Rubripirellula tenax: one gene and its partner. The protein of the gene in region 1 interacts with the protein of each later gene in a pairwise test. Links are inferred from orthologs where the notes say so. Each region holds a gene or a part of one and is shown in the gene's direction. Other genes may lie near its edges. The genes, in order: rho and nusG.

Evidence for each region.
Region 2: the proteins of rho (region 1) and nusG interact in binary tests that used the Escherichia coli proteins (3 or more experiments, as listed by UniProt). The link is inferred for Rubripirellula tenax from one-to-one orthologs.

What each region holds. Positions count from the first base shown.
Region 1 is NZ_SJPW01000006.1:262,356-265,631, reverse strand. Bases 1-2,951 are described here. They hold rho (transcription termination factor Rho), read left to right. Parts: upstream 1-688; coding sequence 689-2,215; downstream 2,216-2,951. Other genes in these bases: ribH (6,7-dimethyl-8-ribityllumazine synthase), read left to right, coding at 2,205-2,711; coaE (dephospho-CoA kinase), read left to right, coding at 1-564. In the rest of the region: Poly51_RS21905 (hypothetical protein), read right to left, coding at 3,102-3,276. UniProt on the Escherichia coli protein: Facilitates transcription termination by a mechanism that involves Rho binding to the nascent RNA, activation of Rho's RNA-dependent ATPase activity, and release of the mRNA from the DNA template.
Region 2 is NZ_SJPW01000003.1:239,270-242,559, forward strand. The notes cover bases 267-3,231. They hold nusG (transcription termination/antitermination protein NusG), read left to right. Parts: upstream 267-1,401; coding sequence 1,402-2,061; downstream 2,062-3,231. Other genes in these bases: tuf (elongation factor Tu), read left to right, coding at 267-514; secE (preprotein translocase subunit SecE), read left to right, coding at 828-1,271; rplK (50S ribosomal protein L11), read left to right, coding at 2,183-2,608; Poly51_RS11865 (DEAD/DEAH box helicase), read left to right, coding at 3,191-3,231. In the rest of the region: more of tuf, read left to right, coding at 1-266; more of Poly51_RS11865, read left to right, coding at 3,232-3,290. UniProt on the Escherichia coli protein: Part of the processive rRNA transcription and antitermination complex (rrnTAC). The complex forms an RNA-chaperone ring around the RNA exit tunnel of RNA polymerase (RNAP).

The sequences.
Region 1 (3,276 bases):
GAACTGGGTGCAACATGGATCAACGCCGACCTGATCGCCCGCGGGGTCCTGGACGAACAAGAGGTGCGAACCGCGCTGGTCCGCCGATTTGGCGACAAAATCGTTACTAAAGACGGACAGATTGACCGCGGACGCTTGGCCGAGAGGGTTTTCGGGGCTGACGATTCAAAGCGAGCGGAGTTAGACTATCTGGAGAGCGTGGTTCATCCCCGCACGCGAGTCCTCATCCATGAAAAGCTTGCCCAAGCATCAAGCGGCGGTGTGGTGGCGACGGTACTGGATGTTCCTTTGCTTTTCGAGTCCGAATGGGACCTCGCTTGCGATCCGATTTGGTGCGTCGACGCGGAATTCGATCAACGACTCCTACGTTCCGCAAAGCGAGGATGGGATGCTCACGAACTGAACCGACGCGAGGCGAACCAGCTCGACCTGTCCAACAAACGCCAACGAAGCACACTCATCCTTGACAACAACGGTTCGCTAGCCGAGCTGATTGCAGCCGTCGACGAGAACTTCCACTTGATTTCAAACTTACGTCAATCGAAAACCAATCACTGCATCTGAGAAATAGACTCCTTCCAAAAACACTTCTCTCCCTCACTCCTCAATTCCTCCTCCTCAACGATTCCCCTCCCGGCGATCAATCGCCGAAGACCTTTCTCCTCTCTTCTTTTTTCTCAACGAAATCATGTCTCCTCACCGGCATCCCTCACGGGACAATTCCGGACCTAATCGAAAAACGGGTCCGCGCGAGTATCGCGACTACCGGCAATCGCAAAATCGTCCCCGACACCCCGACAAGCAAGTCGACGAGCGGATACGGGAACTCGATGCGGAACGCGACCCGCTATCGCTTCCCGAAGAAATCGTTAGCGAAGCCAACAAGGCTGGGCAACGAGTTGGCATTCCGGTCACTGGTGAAGCGCAGCCGACATGGAACATTGCCGACTTACAAAAGTCATCGCTCGAAAACCTGATCGCACTTGGACGCGCCGAAGGTGTCATTCGGGACGATGATGAATCGAGCGGTCAAGTTTCGTCAAAGCAAGAGTTGATCTTCCGAATCCTCAAGCATCGCATGAAAGCGAACGGCTTGATGTATGGCGAGGGTACCCTCGAGATTCTGCCCGACGGATTCGGATTCCTACGATCACCGCTTTATCACTACGTCTCGTGTCCGGACGACATCTATGTGTCGCCAAGCCAGATTCGTCGGTTCGGATTGCAGACCGGTTCGCACGTCGCCGGACAAATCCGTCCTCCAAAAGAAAACGAGCGTTACTTTGCATTGCTTCGCATCGAAGCCATCAATCGCCAGGACCCTTCTTCCCGCGGCAGCGTGATCCCGTTTGACGAACTGACACCGCTGCACCCGAACAAACGCATCATCATGGAACATGATGCGGTCGAGATGTCGACGCGCGTCGTCGACATGCTGACGCCGATCGGTTTCGGCCAGCGTGGCTTGATTGTCAGCCCGCCCCGCGCCGGGAAAACCATCCTGATGCAGCAAATGGCTCGGGCGGTGTTGAAAAATTATCCCGACGCCTACACATTCATTCTGCTGATCGATGAACGCCCCGAAGAAGTGACCGACATGGAACGCGAAATTCGCGGCCCACAATGCGAAGTCATCAGCAGCACGTTTGACGAACCCGCCCAGCGACACATTCAAGTGGCGCAAATGGTGATCGAAAAGGCGAAGCGAATGGTCGAAGCGGGCACCGACGTGGTGATCTTCCTCGACTCCATCACGCGACTGGCCCGAGCACACAACTCAGAAGGCGAATCGACCGGCAAGCTGTTGACCGGTGGACTTGACGCCGGTGCGCTGCAGAAACCGAAAGCCCTGTTCGGATCCGCCCGCAAAGTCGAAGAGGGCGGTTCGCTCACCATCCTGGCGACCGCGCTTGTCGATACGGGAAGTCGAATGGACGACGTCATCTTTGAAGAATTCAAAGGGACCGGAAATTTGGAAATCGTCCTGGATCGCGAACTCGTCGACCAACGCATTTGGCCAGCGATCGACATCAGTCAAAGCGGAACTCGCCGCGAAGAAATGCTGATGGATCCCGACGAATATCGTCGCGTGACGAACTTACGACGCAGCTTTGCGTCGCTGTCGCCTGCCGACGCAATGAAACAACTCCTATCGGGTCTATGTAAAACCCAAAACAACGCTGAATTCTTACTGAGCCAAAAAGATGTCGACTGAAAAATTCCCCGCTTCCCAAGCCCGCGATGGTGAACTGTCAGGCATCGATGGCGATCTGCCGGAAGGAAAGATCGTCGTCGTGGCAAGCCGATACAACGGCGAAATCTGTGACGCGCTTGTCGATGGCGCTATCGCCACTATCGCCGCCGCCGGATATCCAGTTGAGTTGATTCCAATTGTCCGCGTGCCCGGCGCGTGGGAACTTCCGACCGTTGTTCGAACCGTGATCGACGACGACGACGTTGTTGGCGTGCTCGCCCTTGGCTGCGTGATCAAGGGTGAAACGACTCACGACGAACACATCAATCGAACGGTCGCTAGCGCCCTGATGGATTTGGCTGTTGAGAGCGGATTGCCGATCGGCTTCGGTTTGCTTACGTGCAATACTGCCGAGCAAGCTCGCGCACGTGCCGGCGGGAAGGTCGGCAACAAGGGCGTCGAAACAGCAGAAGCTGTTCTAGAACTGCTCCGACTTAACCAAAAGCTAGCTGAGTAATCGCGTTCATTTCAGAACGCTGATGTCGACATGACGATTGCGGCGAGTCCTTACCATCAGGACTCGCCGTTTTTTGGTTCGATTACGTTGCCAACGTTGAACCCTTGTGGTCTACCACAGTGGAATGCTCCCCAAATCCTGATCCATGAGTTTTGAAAGTTCACCAGCCAAGATTGGCGAAAGGACTTTCGATGAAGAAGCGAAAACGACATTCCCCAGAGCAGATCGTCAAGAAGTTGCGAGATGCCGATGCGATCCTCGCCGCCGGCAAGACGGTCGGCGAAGTGCTGCAGTCCCTCGAGGTCAGCGAAGCGACTCTGAGCCGCTGGCGGACAAGCGTGACAAATCGAAATAACGGTACCGAACGCGATTGGAGGCGGCAAATCCGATTCAGCCCGGAAAAGTATCTTCATCGGGTATTCGGTTGCGAATGATCTTGGTCGTTGGGTCGCCGGGCATGATCGTGTCGCACCACGATTCGCCTTCGAAGTCGTACCGGATCTGGATCGCTTGCGCTTCTCTGGCCGCGAAGGCAGAGACTGCGTTCTGCAGAGTGACCGTCCCA
Region 2 (3,290 bases), on another replicon or contig:
CGGAACCGTGGCAACCGGACGTATCGAGCGTGGCGTTGTGAAGGTCGGCGAAGAAGTCGAAATCATCGGACTGTCGGAAGCTCCCGTTAAGACGATCTGCACCGGCGTCGAAATGTTCCGCAAGGAAATGACCGAAGGTCGTGCTGGTGACAACGTGGGCTGCCTGCTTCGCGGTGTAAAGCGTGAAGATATCCAGCGTGGCCAAGTTTTGGCGAAACCAAAGAGCATCATGCCGCACACCAAGTTCGAAGCCGAAGTTTATTGCTTGAGCAAGGACGAAGGCGGCCGTCACACGCCGTTCTTCAGCGGATACCGTCCCCAGTTCTACTTCCGCACCACCGACGTGACCGGAACCGCGAACTTGGTCGGTGCTGAAATGTGCATGCCCGGCGACAACGTCAAAGTGACCGTCGAACTGCACAAGCCGATCGCAATCGATGACGGTGTTCGCTTCGCAATTCGCGAAGGCGGACGCACCGTTGGTTCAGGCGTTGTTACCAAGATTCTCGAGTAAATCGAGAAGAGAGAATAGGATTTAGGCATTAGGTTTGGCGGATTGCTGAACCTGCAGAAAAATCTGGAGCCTCAGGCGACGCACCTGCGTTCGCCTGAGGTTTCAGCCATTAACGCAGTTACCTGGTGCCCCGATTCGGTTGTCTCTTTTTTTAGGAGTGTAGCTCAATTGGCAGAGCTCTGGTTTCCAAAACCAGCGGCTGGGGGTTCGAGTCCCTCCACTCCTGTTTTGATGAATATGCAAAGAAGTTGCCAGCGACCATGATGGATCGATGGTCGATGCGAAACAAACTACCTACTGTAGGAGCCGACGGGTGTCCCGAGACATAGCTGGAACGAACAGTGTTCCTCTGACGAGCGAACTGTTCAAGAACTCCGTTTACAAGCCGAACCAAGGCCGAATCGTTCGCCAATTGACGGCGTTGGCGATTTGGGTCGTCGTCAGCCTTGGATGCTGGTCGCTTTATGGATCGCTGCGAGGCGGCCTGGATTCCGGGTCGTACTTGATTCCGGCGATCCCATCGATCCTGCTGGCGGCTGGACTTTGGTTCGGTTACCGCGTTGTCAATTGGCCGAAGTTCGCCGACTTCTTGATCGCCGTCGAGGCCGAGATGAACAAGGTGACTTGGCCCAGCAAGGATGAACTGATCCGCGCTTCGATCGTCGTCATCCTGACCATTTTCCTGCTTGCTGTCGCCCTGTTCCTATTCGACGTGTTGTGGCAAGCTATTTTCAATTTCCTGGGCGTGACCAGCTAGAGATGACCGAGCGGTTCGCCGCCATCCATCTTTAACCCAATCATTACTGATACCATTGCCCTTAAGCGGTGTTTTCGTGAACCAAGCCGACACATCTGACGATTCCCAAATTCCCGAGCCCGATGAGGCGTTGGTGATTGACTCCGCCAACGACGGGTCCGAATCGGCCGATGCTTCCAAGCCCGCTCCGCCGCCGCCTGCTCCGGTTGATCCCAATGCGCCGCCGGCCGTCGAAGCCGACGGCGATGTGCCGATGAATTGGTACATCTTGAAGGTCGCGTTCAACCGTGAAGACTCCATTGCCGATGCGCTGCGAAAACGCGTCAAGATGGAGGATATGAGCGAGCACTTCGGTGAAATCGTCGTCCCCAGCGAAGATGTGGCAACGTTCAATCGTGATGGCAAACGCCGGGTCACCAAGCGAAAGCTGCTGCCCGGTTACATCATGGTCTACATGCGAATCAACGACGACACCTGGTTCTTGGTTCGCGAAACCGGTGGCATCAGCGACTTCACCGGTGCCGCAGGCAAGCCGATGCCCATGGAAGCCACCGACATCGAACGCTTCATCAACAAGCCCGAGATCGATGACGAAGAAGAAGCACCAATCAAGATTGGCATCCCGTTCAAAGTCGGCGATCGTGTTCGCGTCAAGGAAGGCAATTTCGAAAACCAAGAAGGCGATGTCGACACGGTCGACGAAGCCAATGGTCGAATTACCGTGATCATCAATATCTTCGGGCGCAGTGTGCCGATGGAACTCGATCACTGGCAAGTTGAACCACTGTAGGGATAGGGATTAGGTGTTAGCGAAAGGGTTTTATTTCACAGACAAAACCAAGGTCGAAGCACCACTCCCACGTATCCATTTTCCTAACACCTAAACCCTTCTACCTAACACCTGTCCTCCCATGGCAAAGCAAGTTTCTGGCGTCGCAAAGTTCCAAGTTCCTGGTGGTCAAGCCACTCCGGCACCGCCGGTTGGTACATCGCTCGGTAAGTTCGGCGTCAACCTTGGACAATTCGTCCAAGCGTTCAATGACCGGACGAAGGAATACAACGGCACGCCCATTCCGGTCATCGTGACCGTTTACAACGACCGTAGTTTCGAGTTTGTCACCAAGACCCCACCTGCAGCATCGCTTTTGAAGCAAGCCGCCGGGATCGCAAAGGGCAGTGGTGTTCCGAACAAGACGAAGGTCGCCAAAGTCACCCGCGCCCAGTGTGAAGCCATCGCAGAAACGAAAATGGCCGACCTGAACGCACGCGACATCAGTCACGCTGTGTTGATGATCGAGGGCACCGCCCGCAGCATGGGCATCGACGTCGAAGGCTGATTCGGGTCGAAGAACTTCGCCCCTTGGAACTCTGGATTCGCCAACCGTCAACGTTGGCGAACCCTTTAGGGTAACTGAGCCACCCTAATTGCAATCCGCGGTCTCGGCCGACGATTGGCTCTTGGCATATTGTCGGTCCACGACTAAACTGCGGGGGTATTCAGCGGCGAGCCGTTGAATCGAAAGTATGATCGGAAATAAGCGAGTAGCGTGACTTGAGGTTTTGAGTCGCGTTTTCTGATCGAACCAAGTTGTCAAACGAGTTTGGATTCTCTCAAAACTTGGTTCCAACGGTGCTGGCACGTTCGCCACACCCAAGCTGCTGACCACCGGTTGTGTAAACCGCTCTGGAAAAGTTGCCCGCGTCCCCTGAGTGGCGCCCCGGATTCTGTGACTTTCTTGTTTGTCCAGAGCTAAAAGAACTTTCGGCGTATCAAACGCCAATCCCCGCGTCGCGCGAATCCACCTTTGCAGTCGAGTGGCTGAAGTTGTTTCAGTACCACCAGTGTCAATTGGATTCCGATGACGCCCGATCGGTATCGATCCACCGGGGACCAAATACATCCTTTCAGGAACACGCTGTTGAACAACTTTGAAGAACTCGATCTGATCAAACCCATCAAACGGGCTTTGGCCGAAGAGAATTACGAAACACCGACCCCCATCCAAGCACAAACCATCC